Regions from separate parts of the Roseateles sp. GW823-FHT07B05 genome, predicted to be linked through region 2. Evidence: riboswitches for the same ligand, from Rfam matches in the RefSeq annotation. Region 2 holds a riboswitch; each other region holds the start of a gene.

Region 1 (5,908 bases), on a different contig from region 2:
CAGTCGGCATCGCTCGCGGCGGCCTGGCCCAGCTTCATCGTGTCGGCACTGGGCGCGAGGGTGGGGAACCAGACGTCGTAGAAGTCGCGCGACGCGAACTCCGCCTTGGGCACGCCGCGCGGCGGGCGGCGCACCGTGCCGATGCGGGTGCCTTCATCGGGTGCGCGCGGGCTGCCGAGCTGGACGATGCGCAGGGGCATGGCGGGTCCTCGCGCCGCTGTGCGCCGGGGGCGTCGGTGGAGGGCAGCGGCGTGCCCACCATTGTGCGGTGCTCAGAACTTGCTCTGTTCCGCCGCCTTCTTCTGCTGCGCCTCGGCCTTGCTCTGGGCCAGGAAGCTTTTCATCAGGTCGTCGCGGACGTAGCGCACGTCCATGACGAAGCTCAGGTGCGGGGCGTCCAGCTCGACCACCGCGCCCTTGGCCGTGAAGCGCGCCGACTTGTTGCCGACGAAGGGGCGCTGCTGCGCGGTCAGCTTGTACTTGCCCGACAACGTGTTGAACAGGTCGTCGAAGCGCTCCTTGCCCAGCTGCATCAGCACGGCGGCCAGCTTGTCCTGCGCGTCGAAGATGTAGGTGACTTCGTTGAGGCTGTCGATGCCGTAGCCGGCACCGTCGGTCGTGAACTGGCGCCCGCCGCTGAACTTGTTGACGCCGCCGTCGGTCAGGCGCGCCTGGCCGGGCAGTTTGGACTTGAGTTGCTGCGACGTCGTGGCGGCGATCTCGACGCCCAGGACCTGCACCTGGGCCATGGCCAGCGCGGGCAGCAGGGCGACGGTGAGCAGGGCTTGCTGGATGAATTTCATGTGGTGGTTCCGGTGATGGGGGTGGCGAGGCGTCACGAGCGGCCCAGGCCCTGGCCGACGCGCCATTCGCGCGCCAGCCGCTGCGCCTGCTGCAGCTGTGGCGACGACAGCTTCTTGGCCAGCGCGTCGCGCTCCTCGGCGGCGTCGGGGTGGGGGGCGTCGTTGGCTGCGGCGAGGTTGAGCCAGGCGTGGGCGGCCACCGTGTCCTGCTTCACGCCGCGCCCTTCGCGCAGCGCCAACGCCAGGTTGCGCTGGCCGTAGGCGTTGCCTGTCTTGGCGGCCTGCTCGAAGTAGCGGGCGGCCTCGGCATGGTCCTGCAGCACGCCGCGGCCGCGCTCGTACGACACGCCCAGGTCGTTCAGCGCGTCGGCGTTGCCCTGCTCGGCGGCCTTGCGGTACCAGGTGATGCCCTGGCGCTCGTCCTTCTCGGTGCCGCGGCCTTCGGTCATGGCCCAGCCCAGCGCACGCTGCCCGCCGGCGCTTCCCTGCTCGGCGCTCTTGCGGAACCAGGTGACGGCCTGGCGCTCGTCCTGCTTGACGCCGCGGCCGTTCACCAGCGCCCAGCCCAGCCGCACCTGGGAGCGGTCGTCGCCCTGCTCGGCGGCCTTGCGGTCCCAGGCGACGCCCTGCGCCTCGTCCCGCTCCGCGCCGCGCCCGAAGGTCAGCACATAGCCCATCCAGCTTTGCGCTTCCAGGTCGCCCTGTTCGGCGGCCTTGCGGAACCACGGCACGGACTGGGCCTCGTCCTTGGCCGCGCCGCGGCCCTGGAACAAGGCCACGGCCAGCAGGCGCTGCGCGCGCGCATCGCCCTGCTGGGCGGCCTTGGTGTACCAGGCGACGGCCTGGGCCTCGTCCTTGTCGACGCCGCTGCCGATGGCCAGCAAATAGCCCAGCAGCCGCTGCCCCGGCGCGTCGCCCTGGTCGGCGGCCTTGCGGGCCCAGCTCGCCGCCTGTGCTGGGTCCTTCTCGACGCCTTCGCCGTTCAGCAGCGCGAAGGCCAGCATGCGCTGCGAGTCGGCATAGCCGCCCCCGGCCGCGCGGCGGTGCCAGCCGGTCGCCTGCTGCAGGTCGACGGGCACGCCCCAGCCGTTCTCGTAGGCCAGCCCGAGGTTGTACTGGGAGATCAGCTCGCCCTGGGCGGCGGCCTTCTCCCACCACGCGAGGGCCTGGCGCGCGTCCTTCTTGACGCCGGTGCCGTTCAGCAACGCGACGCCCAGCTCCAGCTGCGCATCGGCCACGCCCTGGTCGGCGGACTTGCGGTACCAGCCGGCCGCCGTCGTGGCGTTGCGCGGCAGGCAGACGCCATTGGCCAGCGCGCGGCCGAGGGTGTATTGGAAGCTGCCGTCGCCCGCGTTGGCGCGGGCCTGCATGGTCGCCAGCGCCGTCTTGCAGTTGCCGGCCCGCATGGCCTCGTAGAGCTGGCCGGCCTCGTCGGCGCGGGCGTTGGCCGCGAACAGCGCCGCCGCAACGGCGACGAGCAGGGGGGTTCTGAACATTGGATCTCCCTTGAAAACCTCGGCACGGATCAACCGTTGCGGGCGGGAGTCGCGGGTCTGACCGCCGCTGGGCGGTGGGGCGGTGCCGGCACGTTGCAGCCGCGGGCGTGGACGCCCCTGGACTGCACGTGATGCGGCCCCGCTGTCGTTGCCTGGAGGCGTTAGACCGGAAGCTTTGCGACCCCGGCTTTCGCTCGGGTGTGCCGGCGGCGATTCTTGCGGATGCAATTGGTCACGTTTGCCGAGTTGGCGCCTCGGGCAGCGCCGGAACGTGAAAAGTTCAACGGGCGCTCAGCCCCGGCCCAGCACGCGGATGACCTCCGCCTCGGCCACCGGCTTGGCGATGAAGCCGTTCATGCCCGCGGCCAGCGCGGCCTGGCGTTCCTGGTCCAGCACGGCGGCCGTGAAGGCGTGGATGGGCAGGGCGGCCGTGGCGGGGTCGGCGCGCAGCAGCGCCGTGGCCTCCAGGCCGTCGACCTTGGGCATGTGCAGGTCCATCAGCACGCCGTCCAGCCGGCCGGCTTGGGCGCGGGCCAGCGTGATGGCCTGCTCGCCGTCCTCGGCCTCGATGACCTCGGCACCCAGCCGCTGCAGCAGCGCCGCGATGATGAGGCGGTTGACCGGGTTGTCCTCGGCCACCAGCAGGCGCTGGCCGGCCAGCGGGTAGCGCTGCGGGATGGGGATGCGCCGGCGCGTGGCGGTGTCGTCGATGGTGAGGCTGGTGGGCAGGCTGAGGTTGGCCCAGAACGTGGAGCCGTGGCGGCCGTCACTGTCCACGCCGACGTGGCCGCCCATGCGCGCGGCCAGCTCGCGGCAGATGGACAGGCCCAGGCCCGTGCCGCCGAAGCGGCGCGTCGTCGAGTCGTCCGCCTGCGCGAACGGGCGGAACAGCCGCGCCTGCTGGTCGGGTGGCACGCCGATGCCGGTGTCCTGCACCGACAGCCGCACGCGGTCCGGCCCGGCCGGTGCGAGGTTGAGCCGGATGTGGCCGCGCTCGGTGAACTTGAGCGCGTTGACGAGGAAGTTGGCGAGGATCTGGCGCACGCGCATCGGGTCGCCGATGACCAGCCGCGGTAGCTCGGGGGAGAGGTCCAGCTGCATGTCCAGCCCGCGTTCGCGACCCAGCGCGGCGCAGCCCTCGAAGCTGGCCTTGGCCAGCGCGTGCAGGTCGAACTCGATCTTCTCCAGCTCCAGGTGGCCGGCCTCGATCTTGGACAGGTCCAGCACGTTGGAGACGATCTCGTTGAGCGACTCGGCGGCGGCAACGAGGTGCGAGAGGTACTTGTCGCGGTGGATGTCGTCGGGCGCGCCCTGCTGCAGCAGCCGCGCCAGGCCCAGCACGCCGTTGAGCGGGGTGCGGATCTCGTGGCTCATCGTCGCCAGGAAGGCGCTCTTGGCGTGGCTGGCGGTCTCGGCCTGCTGCTTGGCGGCCTGCAGTTCGCGCTGCTGGCGGCGGTGCTCGGTGATGTCCTCGGCCACCCACAGCGTGGGGTGCTCGGCTTCGGTCTCCTGGCGGCCGGACAGCGCCGGCAGGCGGCGCGCGTTCAGCCGCACGGTGATGCGCTGGCCGTCGGGGCGCAGGTAGTCGCCCTCGAAGGCGTGCTCGGCGTCGGTCGTCTCGGCCGCGTCGCAGGCATCCGGCAGGCCGGGCGCGCCTTCGGCGGGCAGCGGCTCGGCGCCGCCGAAGATCTGCTGCCAGTGCCGGTTCACGCGCTCGAAGTGGCCGCGGCGCGTCATCGCGATGCCGACGCTGGCGTGGTCCAGGATGGCGTCGGCCTCGATGCGGGCGCGCTCGCGCTCGGTGATGTCGCGCGCGATCAGCATCGTCGCGGGTTCGCCGTCCCAGTCCAGCGACGCGGCGGACACCAGCAGGTCGCGCCATTCGCCGTGCACCAAGATGGCGGAGCGGAAGTCGCGCGCGATGCCGGTTGAGGCCAGTTCGGCGGCCAGGCGGCGCGGCTCCTTGCTGTCGGGCCACAGGCCCAGCTCGCGGCCGGAGCGGCCGATGAGCTCGTCGCGGTGGCGGCCCACCAGCGAGCAGAAGCCGGAGTTGGCGAAGCGGATGCGGCCGTCCTCGATGCGCGCCACGCAGATGGCGTCGGGGCTGGCGCGCAGCAGCCGGTCCAGCATGTCAGCGGTGCGCTGGTGCTGCTGCAGCGTGAGCCGCTCGCCCGTGATGTTGTGGCTGACGCCGCGCCAGCCCACGTGCCTGCCCTGGGCGTCGAACAGGGGCTCGCCGGAGCTCAGTGTCCACAGCAGCCGGCCGTCGGGCGTGCGGAAGCCGTTGATGCGGTCGCGGTAGGGGCGCTTGGCGCGGATGTCCTCCAGCAGCGCGTGGTAGTCGGCGTCGCGCACCAGCATCGCGCCGCCGGCCTGGCCCATCCTCAGGAAGTCCTCGCGCTTGTGGCCCGATAGTGGCTCGAACTCGTCGGACAGCGACAGGACGCGGAAGTTCGCATCCGCCTCCCAGGCCCAGTTGTGCGCGGCCTGCACCAGCCGGGCCAGGCGGGCTTCCTCGGCGATGGCGCGCGCCAGCGCCGCGCCGAGGATGCGGTTGAGCAGCAGCGCCGACGCCAGCCCGCCCACGGCGATCAGCATGTGGGCGATGAGGCGGTCCTTCAGGTTGGGCAGCACCGGCGCCTTCAGCCCCGGCAGCAGGCCCTGGAACTCCATCGTGGCCAGGCCCGCAATCGCGGCCATGTAGAGCAGCGCCAACGTGGCCGCTGCGCGGTTGCCCGCCACGCCGCCGGCCAGCGCGATGAGCAGCGCGCCGGCGGCAAGGATCAGCGTGTGCACGCCCAGGCCGATGTGGGCCGCGTGCAGCACCAGGCTGACGAGCGTGCCGCCCAGCACCAGCGTCGTCGCCAGCCGCGGCAGCGCGGCGCGGTACAGCAGCGCCGCCAGGCCGCCCGTGGCCAGCAGCGCCAGCCCCACCAGCACCCGCTGGCTGCCCCAGGGCGCGCGCAGCTGCAGCAGCGCCTCGGCGGTGCCGATGCCGGCGGCCACGGCGCCGACGATGACGACGATCCAGATCAGCGTGCGCGCCGCCATGCGCTGCAGCGCGTCGCGGGTTTCGCTGGGTTCAGGGGGCAACAAAGCCATTGTTCGCGTGGGTTCCGTCGCAGAAGGGTTTGGTGGCGCTGCCGCCGCAGCGGCACAGCCGCGCCTGCGCGATGCGGCAGACCATGCGGCCGGTGCCGCTGACCACCTCGACGGGGCCGCGCAGCTGCAGCGGGCCGTTGGGCTCGGGCTCGATGTCGATGCGGCCGTCGCGGACGGCCGGCATGTCGGTGGGCAGGCCCAGCAGGCCGGTGGCGGGCTCGCCGGTGGCGGTGAAGGGAATGTCGTGGTGGCTGCCGTCGCAGAACGGCTTGTTCTTGCTGGCGCCGCAGCGGCACAGCGTGGCGCGCGTGCCCAGCAGCTCGCCGCGCAGATGCAGGTCGCCGCGGATGCCGTAGGGGCCGGCCTCGCGCACCTGCAGCAGGTTCACCGGCGGCGGGGCCTCGTCGGGCTGACCGTCCTTGCGGCGCACCTGGATGGCGCCGGACGGGCAGGCGTGCGCGATGTCGACGAGGCGCTCGACGGGCATCGCGTCCGGGTACAGCCAGG
Region 2 (5,908 bases):
CGTTTCCCGTGATCTGCCGCATGGTCTAAAGCAACGAGTCCTGCGATAGTCGGGCCGAGAAAACCGCCCCAGGAGACCCCCATGACCAGCGCCGCCGCCCCTGAAGACACCACCGCCGCCCGCCTGCGCGCGCTGCTCGTGCGGGCGCCCACCGCCGTCGCCTTTGTTGCCGGCCAGCGCTTCGAGGTCGTCAGCGAGGAGTTCAACCACCTGTTCGGCTTCGGTGACGACACCGACCTGGCCGGCCAGGGCACCCGCAGCGTGCACACCACCGACCTCGCCCACACGGCGCTGCACGAGCGTGCCGCCGCCGCCTTCGCCGCCGGCCGGCCGCTGGACGAGGAGATCGAGTACGTCAAGCGCGACGGCCACCGCTTCTGGGGCCGGCTGCAGGCCACGCCGGTGCACTGGGAGCATCCGGCGGCCGAAGCGCTGTGGATCGTCGAGGACGTGACGACCGCCCGCGCCCAGCGGCTGCAGCCCACCTGGACGGCCAAGCACGATGCCGTCACCGAGCTGGCCAACCGTCGCGAGTTCGAGCGCCGCCTGACCGAGCACGTCGGCAGCCGCCGCAACGAGCCGGTGTCGGTGCTGTGGCTGGACGTCGACAAGTTCGGCGACGTCGTCAAGGACATGGGCGCCGAGGTGGGCGACCATTTCCTGTACGGCCTGGGCCAGATGCTGATCAGCAAGGTGCGCGCGTCCGACCTGGTGGCGCGGCTGGAGGAAGACCATTTCGCCATCCTGCTCCCCGACTGCGACCAGCACTACGCGCAGATCATTGCCGAGAAGATCCGCTCCGCCGTGGCGGCCTACCGGCTGCGCTGGGGCCTGCACCGCACGCGCGTGAAGGCGAGCCTGGGCGTCGTGCAGATCCACGCCACGCTGGGCACGGTGGACGCCGTGCTGGGCGCCGGTGCGCTGGCCTGCACGGAAGCCAAGGCGGCCGGCGGCGACAGCGTGCGCGTGTTCGTGTCGGCGGGCGGTTTCGAGGAGCTCGCGGGCTGATTTCACGGCCGCGCGCATGGCGAACCCCGGAAATGCGGGGTTTTTCGCCGGATGTTCTAAAGTTCAGCCAGCTGCTGCCGATATCACGGCCAGAGCGCTCAATACCTGAAATGCCATGAACGTCCCGCTGTCCACCGCCCTGTCCGGCATCTCCGCCGCGAATGAGCGCCTGCGCGCGTCGGCGTCCAACATCGCCAACCTGGCCACCAGCAACCAGTCCCGTCCCAGCGTCGAGCCGACGAACGTGGACAAGGTGCCCGAGCGCGAGATCAACCCGGCCAACGAGGTGGTCGAGCAGCAATCGGCGTCCTATGCCTTCGTCGCCAACCTGAAGGTGCTGCAGACGCAGCTCAACACCACCGGCGCGCTACTGGACATCAAGGCCTGAGCCTCGTCCCGTAGAGAAAAGGGCGCTGCCACGGCAGCGCCCTTTGTCATTTCAGCTGCCCACCTCCCGTGTGATCTGTGTGTTCGCGGCAGGCAAGCTGCGGGCCGAGCGCCGGGCTGCTCCCGAGCTGGCCCGCGGGCGAGGGGCGGTCAAGATCAGGCTTCCAGCCGGAAGCTGGCGACCGCGCGGGTCAGCTGCTCGGCCTGCAGGCGCAGGCTCTCGGCGGCGGCCGTGCTCTCCTCGGCCAGCGCGGCGTTGCGCTGGGTCATGTCGTCGAGCTGACCCATGGACTGGTGGATCTCGACGATGCCCTTGTCCTGCTCGCGAGAGCTCTGGCTGATCTGACCCACCATCGCCGACACGCGCTGCACCTGGGTGACGATCTCGCCCATGACGGCGCCGGTGCCGCGCACCAGCTCGCTGCTGTCCTGCACCTGCTCGACCGAGCCCTGCACCAGGCCCTTGATCTCGCGGGCGGCCTCGGCGCAGCGCTGTGCCAGCGTGCGCACCTCGCCGGCCACGACGGCGAAGCCGCGCCCTTGCTCGCCGGCACGGGCGGCTTCCACGGCCGCGTTCAGCGCCAGGATGTTGGTCTGGAAGGCGATGCCGTCGATGGTGCCGATGATGTCGGCGATGCGCCGGCTGGAGGCTTCCAGGCGGTCGATCTGGCTGACGGCGCGCTCCACCAGCGCGCCACCGCGCTCGGCCACCGCGCGGGCCTGGCCGGCCAGCTGGTTGGCTTCGTGGGCTTGCTCGGCGCCGTTCTTCACGTTGCCGCTGATCTGCTCGACGCTGGCGGCCGTCTGCTGCAGCGACGAGGCCTGCTCCTCGGTGCGGGCGCTGAGGTCCTGGTTGCCCTGGGCGATCTGCTGGCTGGCCGTGGCCACCGAGGCCACGCTTTCACGCACGCTGCCGACGATGTCGCGCAGGCCGTGCTGCATGGCGCCCAGCGCGGTCAGCATGTCGGCGGCCTCGTCCCGGCCACGTGCCCGCACAGGCTGGCTGAGGTCGCCCGCGGCCATGCGTCGCGCTTCGCGCACGGCCCGGCGCAGCGGCGCGACGATGGAGCGCGTGATGCCCCAGCACAGCAGGCCGCCCAGCACCAGCAGCGCGGCGCCGCCCGCCAGCACGAGCAGGCGGGAGCGCTGGTACAGCGCGTCGGCGTCGTCGGCCGTCTTGGCGATGCGGGCGATCTCGCGCGCCTTGATCTCGTCGACCTGCTTCGTGTAGGCCAGCTGCGACTCGCGCAGGCTGAGCTCCAGCAGCTCGGTGGCCTCGCCCATCTCGCCGGCACGGATGTGCAGCAGGAAGGCGCTCAGGTCGTTCTCGAACTTGTCGCCCAGCAGCTGGGCCTGGGCCACCAGTCGGCGGCCCTCCTCGGAGCGCACGCTGGGGACGATCTCGGCCCACAGGCGCTGGTTGTCCTCGCGGGCCTTGGCGATGGAGGCCAGCCAGCCGGTCTGCTTCTGCAGGTCGTCGTACAGCAGGATGTTGCGGGTCTGGCGCGCGATCTTGTTGATGTTGTCGGCGACGGTGACCAGGCGCTCCACCTTGGGCAGGCGGTCGTCGCGGATGAAGCGCAGCTGGTCGGCCAGGTCATGCAGCCCCGTCAGGGCCAGAGCGCACAGCGCCGCCATGGCGAGCAGCAGCGCGAAGAAGCTGGCGGCCAGTCGGGGGCCGATCTTGAAACGGGTCAGCAGTTGGATCATGGGCGGGCAACGGGTGGTTGCCCAGGGCGCAGGGGCCCTCGCCCGGCAGGGCGGAGGTTCTGGCGGCCCCGCTGCCATGGGCGGCGCGGGTGCGCTGCCGGTAGGCCGGTGGCTTTGCGTATCCGGCTTTCGCACGGACTTGCCCTGGACAGAGGTGGGAGTGGCGGGCCCCGGCCGCTGGCGGACGGGATGACACGAATTCTTACATTCAGGTAACAGCCGACGCGAAAATGCAAACGTTTGCTAGAGCGGCCACTCCAGGTGCTGAGGTTGGCGATGTGCGGAGTTCACGGGCGGGGGCAGGGCTTGCCGGCGACACGCGGCGATGGCGCCAACAAAAAGCCCGCCGGGCTTGCGCGCGGCGGGCGGGTGCGGTGGGGCTTGGGCCAGCGAGCGCTGGCTCAGGCTCAGCAGGCCGGGGCGGTGGCCTTGGCGGCCTCGGCGTATTCCTCGATCTGGTCGAAGTTCATGTAGCGGTAGACACTGGCCTTGTCCGCGTCGATGACGCCCATCTCCTTCAGGTACTCCTCCTTGGTCGGCAGGCGGCCCAGGCGGGACGCGATGGCCGCCAGCTCCGCCGAGCCCAGGAACACGTTGGTGTTCTTGCCCAGGCGGTTCGGGAAGTTGCGGGTGGACGTGGAGATGACGGTGGCGCCTTCACGCACCTGGGCCTGGTTGCCCATGCACAGGCTGCAGCCCGGCATTTCGGTGCGCGCACCGGCCGTGCCGAAGGCGGCGTAGTGGCCTTCCTTGATCAGCTCGCTCTGGTCCATCTTGGTCGGCGGGGCGACCCACAGCTTGACCGGGATGTCGCGCTGGCCACCCAGCAGCTTGGCCGCGGCGCGGAAGTGGCCGATGTTGGTCATGCACGAGCCGATGAAGGCCTCGTCGATCTTGGTGCCGGCGACTTCGGACAGGAACTTGGCGTCGTCCGGGTCGTTGGGGCAGCAGACGATCGGTTCCTTGATGTCGGCCAGGTCGATCTCGATGACGTGGGCGTATTCGGCGTCCTTGTCGGCTTCCAGCAGTTCGGGGTTGGCCAGCCAGGCTTCGACCTTCTCGATGCGGCGCTGCAGCGTCTTCGCGTCGGCATAACCGTCGGCGATCATGTTCTTCATCAGCACGATGTTGCTGGTGAGGTATTCCTTGATCGGCTCGGGGTTGAGCTTGATCGTGCAGCCGGCGGCGGAGCGCTCGGCGGACGCGTCGGACAGCTCGAAGGCTTGCTCGACCTTCAGGTCCGGCAGGCCTTCGATTTCCAGGATGCGGCCCGAGAAGGCGTTCTTCTTGCCAGCCTTGGCGACCGTCAGCAGGCCGGCCTTGATGGCGTACAGCGGGATGGCGTGCACGAGGTCGCGCAGCGTCACGCCCGGCTGCATCTCGCCCTTGAAGCGGACGAGCACGGACTCGGGCATGTCCAGCGGCATGACGCCGGTGGCGGCGCCGAAGGCGACCAGACCGGAGCCGGCCGGGAACGAGATGCCGATGGGGAAGCGGGTGTGCGAGTCGCCGCCGGTGCCGACGGTGTCGGGCAGCAGCAGGCGGTTCAGCCAGCTGTGGATGACGCCGTCACCCGGGCGCAGGGCCACGCCGCCGCGGTTGCTGATGAAGGCGGGCAGCTCGCGGTGGGTCTTCACGTCCACTGGCTTCGGGTAGGCGGCCGTGTGGCAGAAGGACTGCATGACCAGGTCGGCCGAGAAGCCCAGGCAGGCCAGGTCTTTCAGCTCGTCGCGGGTCATCGGGCCGGTCGTGTCTTGCGAGCCGACCGTCGTCATCTTGGGTTCGCAGTAGGTGCCCGGGCGCACGCCCTGGCCTTCCGGCAGGCCGACGGCGCGGCCGACCATCTTCTGCGCCAGCGTGAAGCCGGCCTTGGTCTCGGCGGGCGCCGAGGGCAGGCGGAACAGCGTGGAGGCCGGCAGGCCCAGGAACTCACGCGCCTTGGCGGTCAGCGAGCGGCCGATAATGAGGTTGATGCGGCCGCCGGCGCGCACTTCGTCGAACAGCACATCGCTCTTGAGCTTGAACTCGGCGACGGTCTCGCCGTTCTTCACCAGCTTGCCGTCGTAGGGCAGCACGTCGATGACGTCGCCCATTTCCAGCTTGGACACGTCGACTTCGATCGGCAGCGAGCCGGAGTCTTCCTGGGTGTTGAAGAAGATCGGGGCGATCTTGCCGCCCAGCGTGACGCCGCCGAAGCGCTTGTTCGGCACGAAGGGGATGTCCTGGCCGGTGGCCCAGATCACCGAGTTGGTGGCGGACTTGCGCGAGGAGCCGGTGCCGACGACGTCGCCGACGTAGGCCACCAGGTTGCCCTTCTTCTTGAGATCCTCGATGAACTGCATCGGGCCGCGCTTGCCGTCTTCCTCGGGCTTGAAGGCCGCGTCGGGGCGCGTGTTCTTCAGCATGGCCAGGTAGTGCAGCGGGATGTCCGGGCGGCTCCACGCGTCGGGCGCGGGCGACAGGTCGTCGGTGTTGGTCTCGCCGGGCACCTTGAAGACGGTGACGGTGATCTTCTTCTCGACTTCGGGGCGGCTCGTGAACCACTCGGCGTCGGCCCACGACTGCATCACTTCCTTGGCCTTGGCATTGCCGGCCTTGGCCTTGGTGGCGACGTCGTTGAAGTAGTCGAACATCAGCAGGGTCTTCTTCAGGCCCTCGGCGGCGACGCCGGCGACTTCGGCGTCGTCCAGCAGCTCGATCAGCGGATGCACGTTGTAGCCGCCCACCATGGTGCCCAGCAGCTCGGTGGCCTTGGCCTTGGATATCAGGCCGACCTGGATGTCGCCGTGCGCGACGGCGGCCA
Region 3 (5,908 bases), on a different contig from region 2:
CCCATGGTCAGCAACGGCAGCCTGTGGACCGTGCCCGACTACCGCGGCAAGGCCAAGGCGATGCGCGCGCGCGGCGGGCGCATCGTCGTCGTCGACCCGCGCCGCAGCGAGACGGCCGCGGCCGCCGACGAGCACCTGCCCATCCGCCCCGGCGCCGACGCGCTGCTGCTGGCCGGCATCGCCTACACGCTGTTCGACGAAGGGCTGGTGAACCTGGGCCGGCTGGCCGAGCACGTCAACGGGCTGGACGACGCGTGCGCCGCCGTGCAGACCTTCGCCCCGGAGGTGACGGCCGCCGGCTGTGGCATCCCGGCCGAGACGCAGCGCCGCCTCGCCCGCGAGCTGGCCGCCGCGCCACGCGCCGCCGTCTATGGCCGCATCGGCACCTGCACGACGCGCTTCGGCACGGTGAACTCGTGGCTGGTGGACCTCCTCAACGTGCTGACCGGCCACCTCGACCGCGAGGGCGGCGCGATGTTCGCGAAGGCCGCCGCGTTCGCGCCCAACACGCAGGGTCAGCCCGGCCGCGGCAAGGGCGTGACGACGGGCCGGCGCAGCAGCCGCGTGTCTGGCGCGCCGGAAATCTACGGCGAGCTGCCCATCACGGTGCTCGCGGAAGAGATCGAGACCCCTGGCGACGGGCAGGTCAAGGCGCTCATCACCATCGCCAGCAACCCGGTGCTGTCGGCCCCCGGCGGCCCGCGCCTGGCGAAGGCGCTGGAAGGGCTGGACTTCATGCTGAGCCTGGACATCTACGTCAACGAGACGACGCGCCATGCCGACGTGATCCTGCCGGGCCTGTCGCCGCTGGAAGACCTGCACTTCGACGTCGCCTTCCCGCAGCTCAGCCACCGCAACCACGCGCGCTTCAGCGGCCCGGTGTTCGACGCCGCGCCCGGCACGCCGCAGGAGTGGCAGACCCTCCTGCGCCTGTGCGCGCTGCTGGAAGGCCGCGGCCTGAGCGTGGACGTGGCGCAGCTGGACGACGAGGCCATCGCGTCCGACGTGCGCCGCTTTGCCGGCGACCAGACGCCCGCCATCCTGGCCGCGCTGGACCCGTGGCGCGGCCCCGAGCGCCTCATCGACCTGCAGCTGCGCGTGGGCCCCTACGGCGACCAGTTCGGCCGCCAGCCCGGCGGCCTGACCCTGAAGAAGGTGAAGGCCGCCAGCACGGTGGACGGCGGCGGTGTGGACCTGGGCGCGCTGGTGCCCCGCATTCCGGAAGTGCTGCGCACGCCCAGCGGCAAGATCGAACTGGCGCCGCCCAGCATCCTGGCCGACCTGGCTCAAGTCAAAGCCGAACCCGCGCCCGAGTTCAGCCTCATCGGCCGCCGCGACACGCGCTCGGGCAACAGCTGGATGCACAACCTGCCCATCCTGGCCAAGGGCCCGGAGCGCTGCACGCTGCTCGTGAACCCCGGCGACGCCGACCGGCTGGGCCTGGCCGAGTTCGCGCGAGTGAAGAGTTCTGTGGGCGAGCTGATTGCCCGCGTGGAGCGCAGCGCCGACATGAGCCCCGGCGTGGTGAGCCTGCCGCACGGCTGGGGGCACGACCTGGCCGGCGTGCAGCTGGGCGTGGCCCGCGAGCGGCCGGGCGTGAACATGAACGCGCTGCTGGACGACGCCGCGCGCGACCCGCTCAGCGGCAACGCCGTGCTGAGCGGCGTTGCCGTGGAGATCACTGCCCCTTGAACAGGCCCTGGAAGGGGCGCGACACGGTCAGCACATCGGCCGAGCCGCGCAGCCGCAGCACCATGCCGCCGTCGTCGTCGCGCACCGCGCTGGCGATCTGCGCGCCGGCCACGACGACCGAGCGGTGCACCTGCTGGAATCGGGCCGGGTCCAGCTGCGCGATGAGGTCCTTCAGTGGCGTGCGCAGCAGCGCGTCGCGCTGCTGGCCGGCCTCCAGGTAGACGACGCGGGTGTAGCGCGCGTCCGACTCGAAGTAGACGACGTCGTCGATGCGGATCAGCCGCACCTCCTTGCCCACGCCGGCCTGCAGCGTGTCGGGCCAGGCCGGCCGGCGCTGCTGCGCGGCCAACTGCTCCAGCAGCTGCTGCAGCGCACCGGCCGCCGGCGGCGGGCGCTGCAGGCGCTCGCGCAGCCGCGCGACCGCCTGCGCCAGCCGCGCCGGCTCCAGCGGCTTGACGAGGTAGTCCACCGCGCCCGCGTCGAAGGCCTGCAGCGCATGGTCGCCGTAGGCCGTGACGAACACCACCGCGCTGCGGCCCGCAATGCGCCGCGCCACGTCGATGCCCGACAGCCCCGGCATGCGGATGTCCAGGAAGCACACGTCGGGCTCGTGGGCCAGCCACTGGTCCCACGCGTCGGCGCCGTGTGCGGCCTGGGCCACGATCTGCGCGTCGGGCCAGGCCTGGGCCAGCGCGTCGGCCAGCTGTTCGCGGGGCGCGGGTTCGTCGTCGGCGATCAGCAGCCGGGTCATGGCGACACCTCGATCTCGGCGCGCGTGCCGCCCTCGGCGCGGCGCTGCAGCGTGAAGCGGGCACGGTCGCCGAAATGGTGCTTCAGCCGCTGGCGCAGGTTGGCCAGGCCCACGTCGTCGGCGGCATCGTCGGCCAAGCCCAGGCCATCGTCATCGACACGCAGCCACCAGCGGCCGCCGGGGTCACCGCCGGCCGCCACCTGCAGCCGGCCGTCGCCGATCTTGGGTTCCAGCCCATGCTCCACGGCGTTCTCCACCAGCGTCAGCAGCAGGCCCGGCGGCAGCGGCTCGGCGGCCAGCTCCGGCGCGATGAGCACCTCGCCCTGCACGCGGCCGTCCAGCCGCGCGGCCAGGATGGCGAGGTAGTGGCGCACCGCCTGCGCCTCGTCGGCCAGCGTCACCGTGGCGCGGCCCAGCAGCTCGGTGCTGCGGCGCAGGAAGCCGGTCAGCTCGCGCAGCAGCGGGCCGGCGCGGTCGTCGCGGCGGTCCACCCAGTGCTGCAGCGTGGCCAGCGTGTTGAAGACGAAGTGCGGGTGGATCTGCGCCTGCAGCAGCCGCAGGTCGGCCTCGGCGGCGGTGCGCGCGGCAGCGTCGCGCTCGGCCAGCAGCTGCAGCCGCGACAACTGCCGCTCCCGCGCGCTGCGGCCGGCGCGCGCCACGCCGGTCAGCAGCAGCGCGAAGCTCAGGCCCAGCGGCACCACGGTGAGCGCCGAAGCCTGCAGCGACGCCAGCGCCTGGCCCAGGTCGAAGCTGCGACCGGCGAGCCCGCGGCCGACGCTCAGGCCTGCCAGCATCGCCGCGATGCCCAGCACCATGCCGCCCATGAAGCCGCCCACCACGCGCCCGGGCCGCTGCTGCGGCCGCAGCCACACGCCCAGCAGCGCGACGCTCAGCCCCACCATGACCAGAGCGGCCACGCCCAGCGACGGCCCCCAGCCCATGCCGCGCCCATGCAGCCAGGACGCGCCGCCCAGCAGGCACAGCAGCCAGCCGGCCCAGGCCGTCAGGCCCTGGCGCGAGTAGAGGTAGATGTCGATGAGCTCGACGCGCTCGCGCAGCATCGGGTCCTGCCGGCCGAAGCGCTCGTAGTAAGGCAGCGCCCAGCGGTAGTAGGCGCGCTGGAAGCGGTTGCCGGTGGCGAGGGGGTTGGGTGTGTCCATGGCCGGCACTCTAGGGGCGGTGGCGACGTGGCCGCGAGGCGGGTGGGCGAAACGCGGCGGGGCCTGCACGAAGCGCGTCGCAGCCTGCACGAGACGCGTCAGATGTCACGGCCGCGCGCGGCCGCGGTGTGCACGGCGGCCGCGCGCCGCCCTAGACTCCAATCGTTTTCAACCCTGAGGGCAAACCCGTCGAAAGGCGGGGACGCAAAGCTTCCGGCCTACCGCGCGCTGCATCCGCAGCCGCCATGGCAGCGGGGCCGCCAAGACCGCCGGGTCTTGTCGGGCGTGGCCCTCGCCTGCACGAGATTCCGGCCATGCGCAGTTCCCCCGTCTCCTGGACCCTCAGCCTGCTGGCCTGTGCCGCCCTGACCGCCTGCGGCGGCGGTGCCGGCACCGACGCGCCCACCACCCAGACGCTGGCGGCGGACGCGCCGGCAGCCTTCACGCTCAACGTGGCGCTGGACGAGGCGCTGCCCGCCAGCGACATCGAAGCGCTGCCCCAGTTCCACACCGCCGCCGTGCAGCTGGACGAGCCGGTGGACGGCGCCGAGCCGCACCGCGCGCAGGCGGCAGCCGGCGTGGGCACGCGCGGCCTGACGCTGGCCGGGCTGGACGACGCGCTGCGCCCGCGCGCGATGGCCGCCGGCACCGGCGAAGCCGCGCCGATGGCCACGACGACGACGGTCACCACCTACACGCCCACGCAGATCCGCGCCGCCTACGGGCTGCCGGCGCTGGCCGGCGCCACGCCCGCGCAGCTGGGCGCCGGCCAGACGATCTACATCGTCAACGCCAAGCACGACCCCAACATCGCCGCCGAGCTGGCCGCGTTCAACACCAAGTTCGGCCTGCCCGGCTGCACCACGCGCACGCTGGCCGCGAACGCCGCGCTGCCGCTGGCGGCCGCGCCCGCAACAAGCTGCGAGCTGGTCGTCGCCTACAGCGCCGGTGCCAACCTGACGGCCACCGCGCCGGCCTACGACAGCGGCTGGGCCACCGAGATCGCGCTGGACGTGCAGTGGGCCCATGCCACCGCGCCGCTGGCCCGCCTGGTGCTCATCGAGGCGCCGGACGCCGGCGTCGCCAGCCTCTCCAACGCCGTCGCGCTGGCCAACAAGATGGGGCCCGGCGTCGTCTCCATGAGCTTCGGCGCCGCCGAGGGCAGCTGGATGACCGGCTACGACGGCGTCTTCAACACCGCCGGCATGAGCTACCTGGCCGCCACCGGCGACAACGGCGCCGCGGTGTCGTGGCCGTCGGCGTCCAGCCGCGTGCTGGCCGTGGGCGGCACCACGCTGACGTACAGCGGCAGCGGCGCGCGCAGCGAAACCACCTGGAGCGGCACCGGCGGCGGCACCAGCGCCTACGTGGCGCTGCCCACCTATCAAAGCGGCAGCATCGCCGGCTACGCACGCCGCGCGGTGGCCGACGTGGCATTCAACGCCAACCCCAACTCGGGCCAGTACGTGGCCGTCATCTCGCCGGGCACGACCGCGGTGCGCTGGGTCAGCGCCGGCGGCACCAGCCTGTCCACGCCGCAATGGGCCGGCCTGCTGGCCGTGGCCAACGCACAGCGCGCCGCATCGGGCAAGGCGGCGCTGGGCCAGCCGCACGCAGCGCTGTACCAGCAGGTGGGCGCCGTGCCCACGGCCTACGCCGCCGCGTTCAAGGACGTGTCCACCGGCACCAACGGCAGCTGCACCACCTGCACGGCCAAGGCCGGCTACGACACGCCCACCGGCTGGGGCACGCCCAATGCCACGGCGCTGTGGACCAGCCTGGGCAGCGCCGCTGCCGGCACGACCGGCACCACCGGCAGCACGCCTGTCGCCAGCACGGCGCCCAAGCTCACCACCACCAGCCTCACCGGCGTGGCCGGCAAGGCGCTGAACGCCAGCATCGGCTACAGCGCGCCGGGCGCCACCTCGCTGTCCATCACCATCAGCGGCGCGGCCAGCGGCATGAGCTTCTCGGCCAGCAGCAGCGGCATCGCCGTCAGCTGGCCCAAGCCGGTGACGGGCACCGTCAACCTGGCCATCACGCTGAAGGACAACCTGGGCCAGACCAGCACCGGCACCGTGGCCGTGAAGATCAGCGCCAGCTGACGCGCGCCACCAGCCCGCCGCCGTCGCGCGGCAGCAGCTGCAGCTCGGCCCCCTCGGCGCGCGCGATGCGCTCGACGATGGCCAGCCCCAGGCCCGAGCCCGGCACGCCGCCCCGCGCGGCGTCGCCGCGCTGGAACGGCCGCTTGAGCGCCTCCACACGCGCCGGCGCGATGCCGGGGCCACGGTCGCGCACCTCGATC

Evidence for each region. A riboswitch is a leader RNA that binds a small molecule or an ion and turns the genes downstream of it on or off. The one in region 2 is predicted to bind cyclic di-GMP.
Region 1: it holds a riboswitch for cyclic di-GMP, as region 2 does, so the genes downstream of both, AC1Q7O_RS10710 (tetratricopeptide repeat protein) here and AC1Q7O_RS05720 (methyl-accepting chemotaxis protein) in region 2, are expected to answer to the same signal.
Region 3: it holds a riboswitch for cyclic di-GMP, as region 2 does, so the genes downstream of both, AC1Q7O_RS17820 (S53 family peptidase) here and AC1Q7O_RS05720 (methyl-accepting chemotaxis protein) in region 2, are expected to answer to the same signal.

The regions. Positions count from the first base shown of each region.
Region 1 is NZ_JBXAGX010000004.1:73,002-78,909, reverse strand. Features, by position in the region: gene AC1Q7O_RS10720 (DUF488 domain-containing protein) at 1-200, opposite strand, end outside; gene AC1Q7O_RS10715 (hypothetical protein) at 273-803, opposite strand; gene AC1Q7O_RS10710 (tetratricopeptide repeat protein) at 836-2,299, opposite strand; cyclic di-GMP riboswitch class I at 2,429-2,514, opposite strand; gene AC1Q7O_RS10705 (PAS domain-containing hybrid sensor histidine kinase/response regulator) at 2,591-5,392, opposite strand; gene AC1Q7O_RS10700 (ferritin-like domain-containing protein) at 5,382-5,908, opposite strand, start outside.
Region 2 is NZ_JBXAGX010000002.1:325,344-331,251, reverse strand. Features, by position in the region: gene AC1Q7O_RS05730 (GGDEF domain-containing protein) at 82-1,008, shown strand; gene AC1Q7O_RS05725 (flagellar basal body rod protein FlgC) at 1,124-1,396, shown strand; gene AC1Q7O_RS05720 (methyl-accepting chemotaxis protein) at 1,552-3,105, opposite strand; cyclic di-GMP riboswitch class I at 3,164-3,259, opposite strand; gene acnB (bifunctional aconitate hydratase 2/2-methylisocitrate dehydratase) at 3,513-5,908, opposite strand, start outside.
Region 3 is NZ_JBXAGX010000008.1:84,699-90,606, forward strand. Features, by position in the region: gene AC1Q7O_RS17805 (molybdopterin-dependent oxidoreductase) at 1-1,692, shown strand, start outside; gene AC1Q7O_RS17810 (LytR/AlgR family response regulator transcription factor) at 1,679-2,443, opposite strand; gene AC1Q7O_RS17815 (sensor histidine kinase) at 2,440-3,603, opposite strand; cyclic di-GMP riboswitch class I at 3,773-3,868, shown strand; gene AC1Q7O_RS17820 (S53 family peptidase) at 3,918-5,708, shown strand; gene AC1Q7O_RS17825 (ATP-binding protein) at 5,695-5,908, opposite strand, start outside.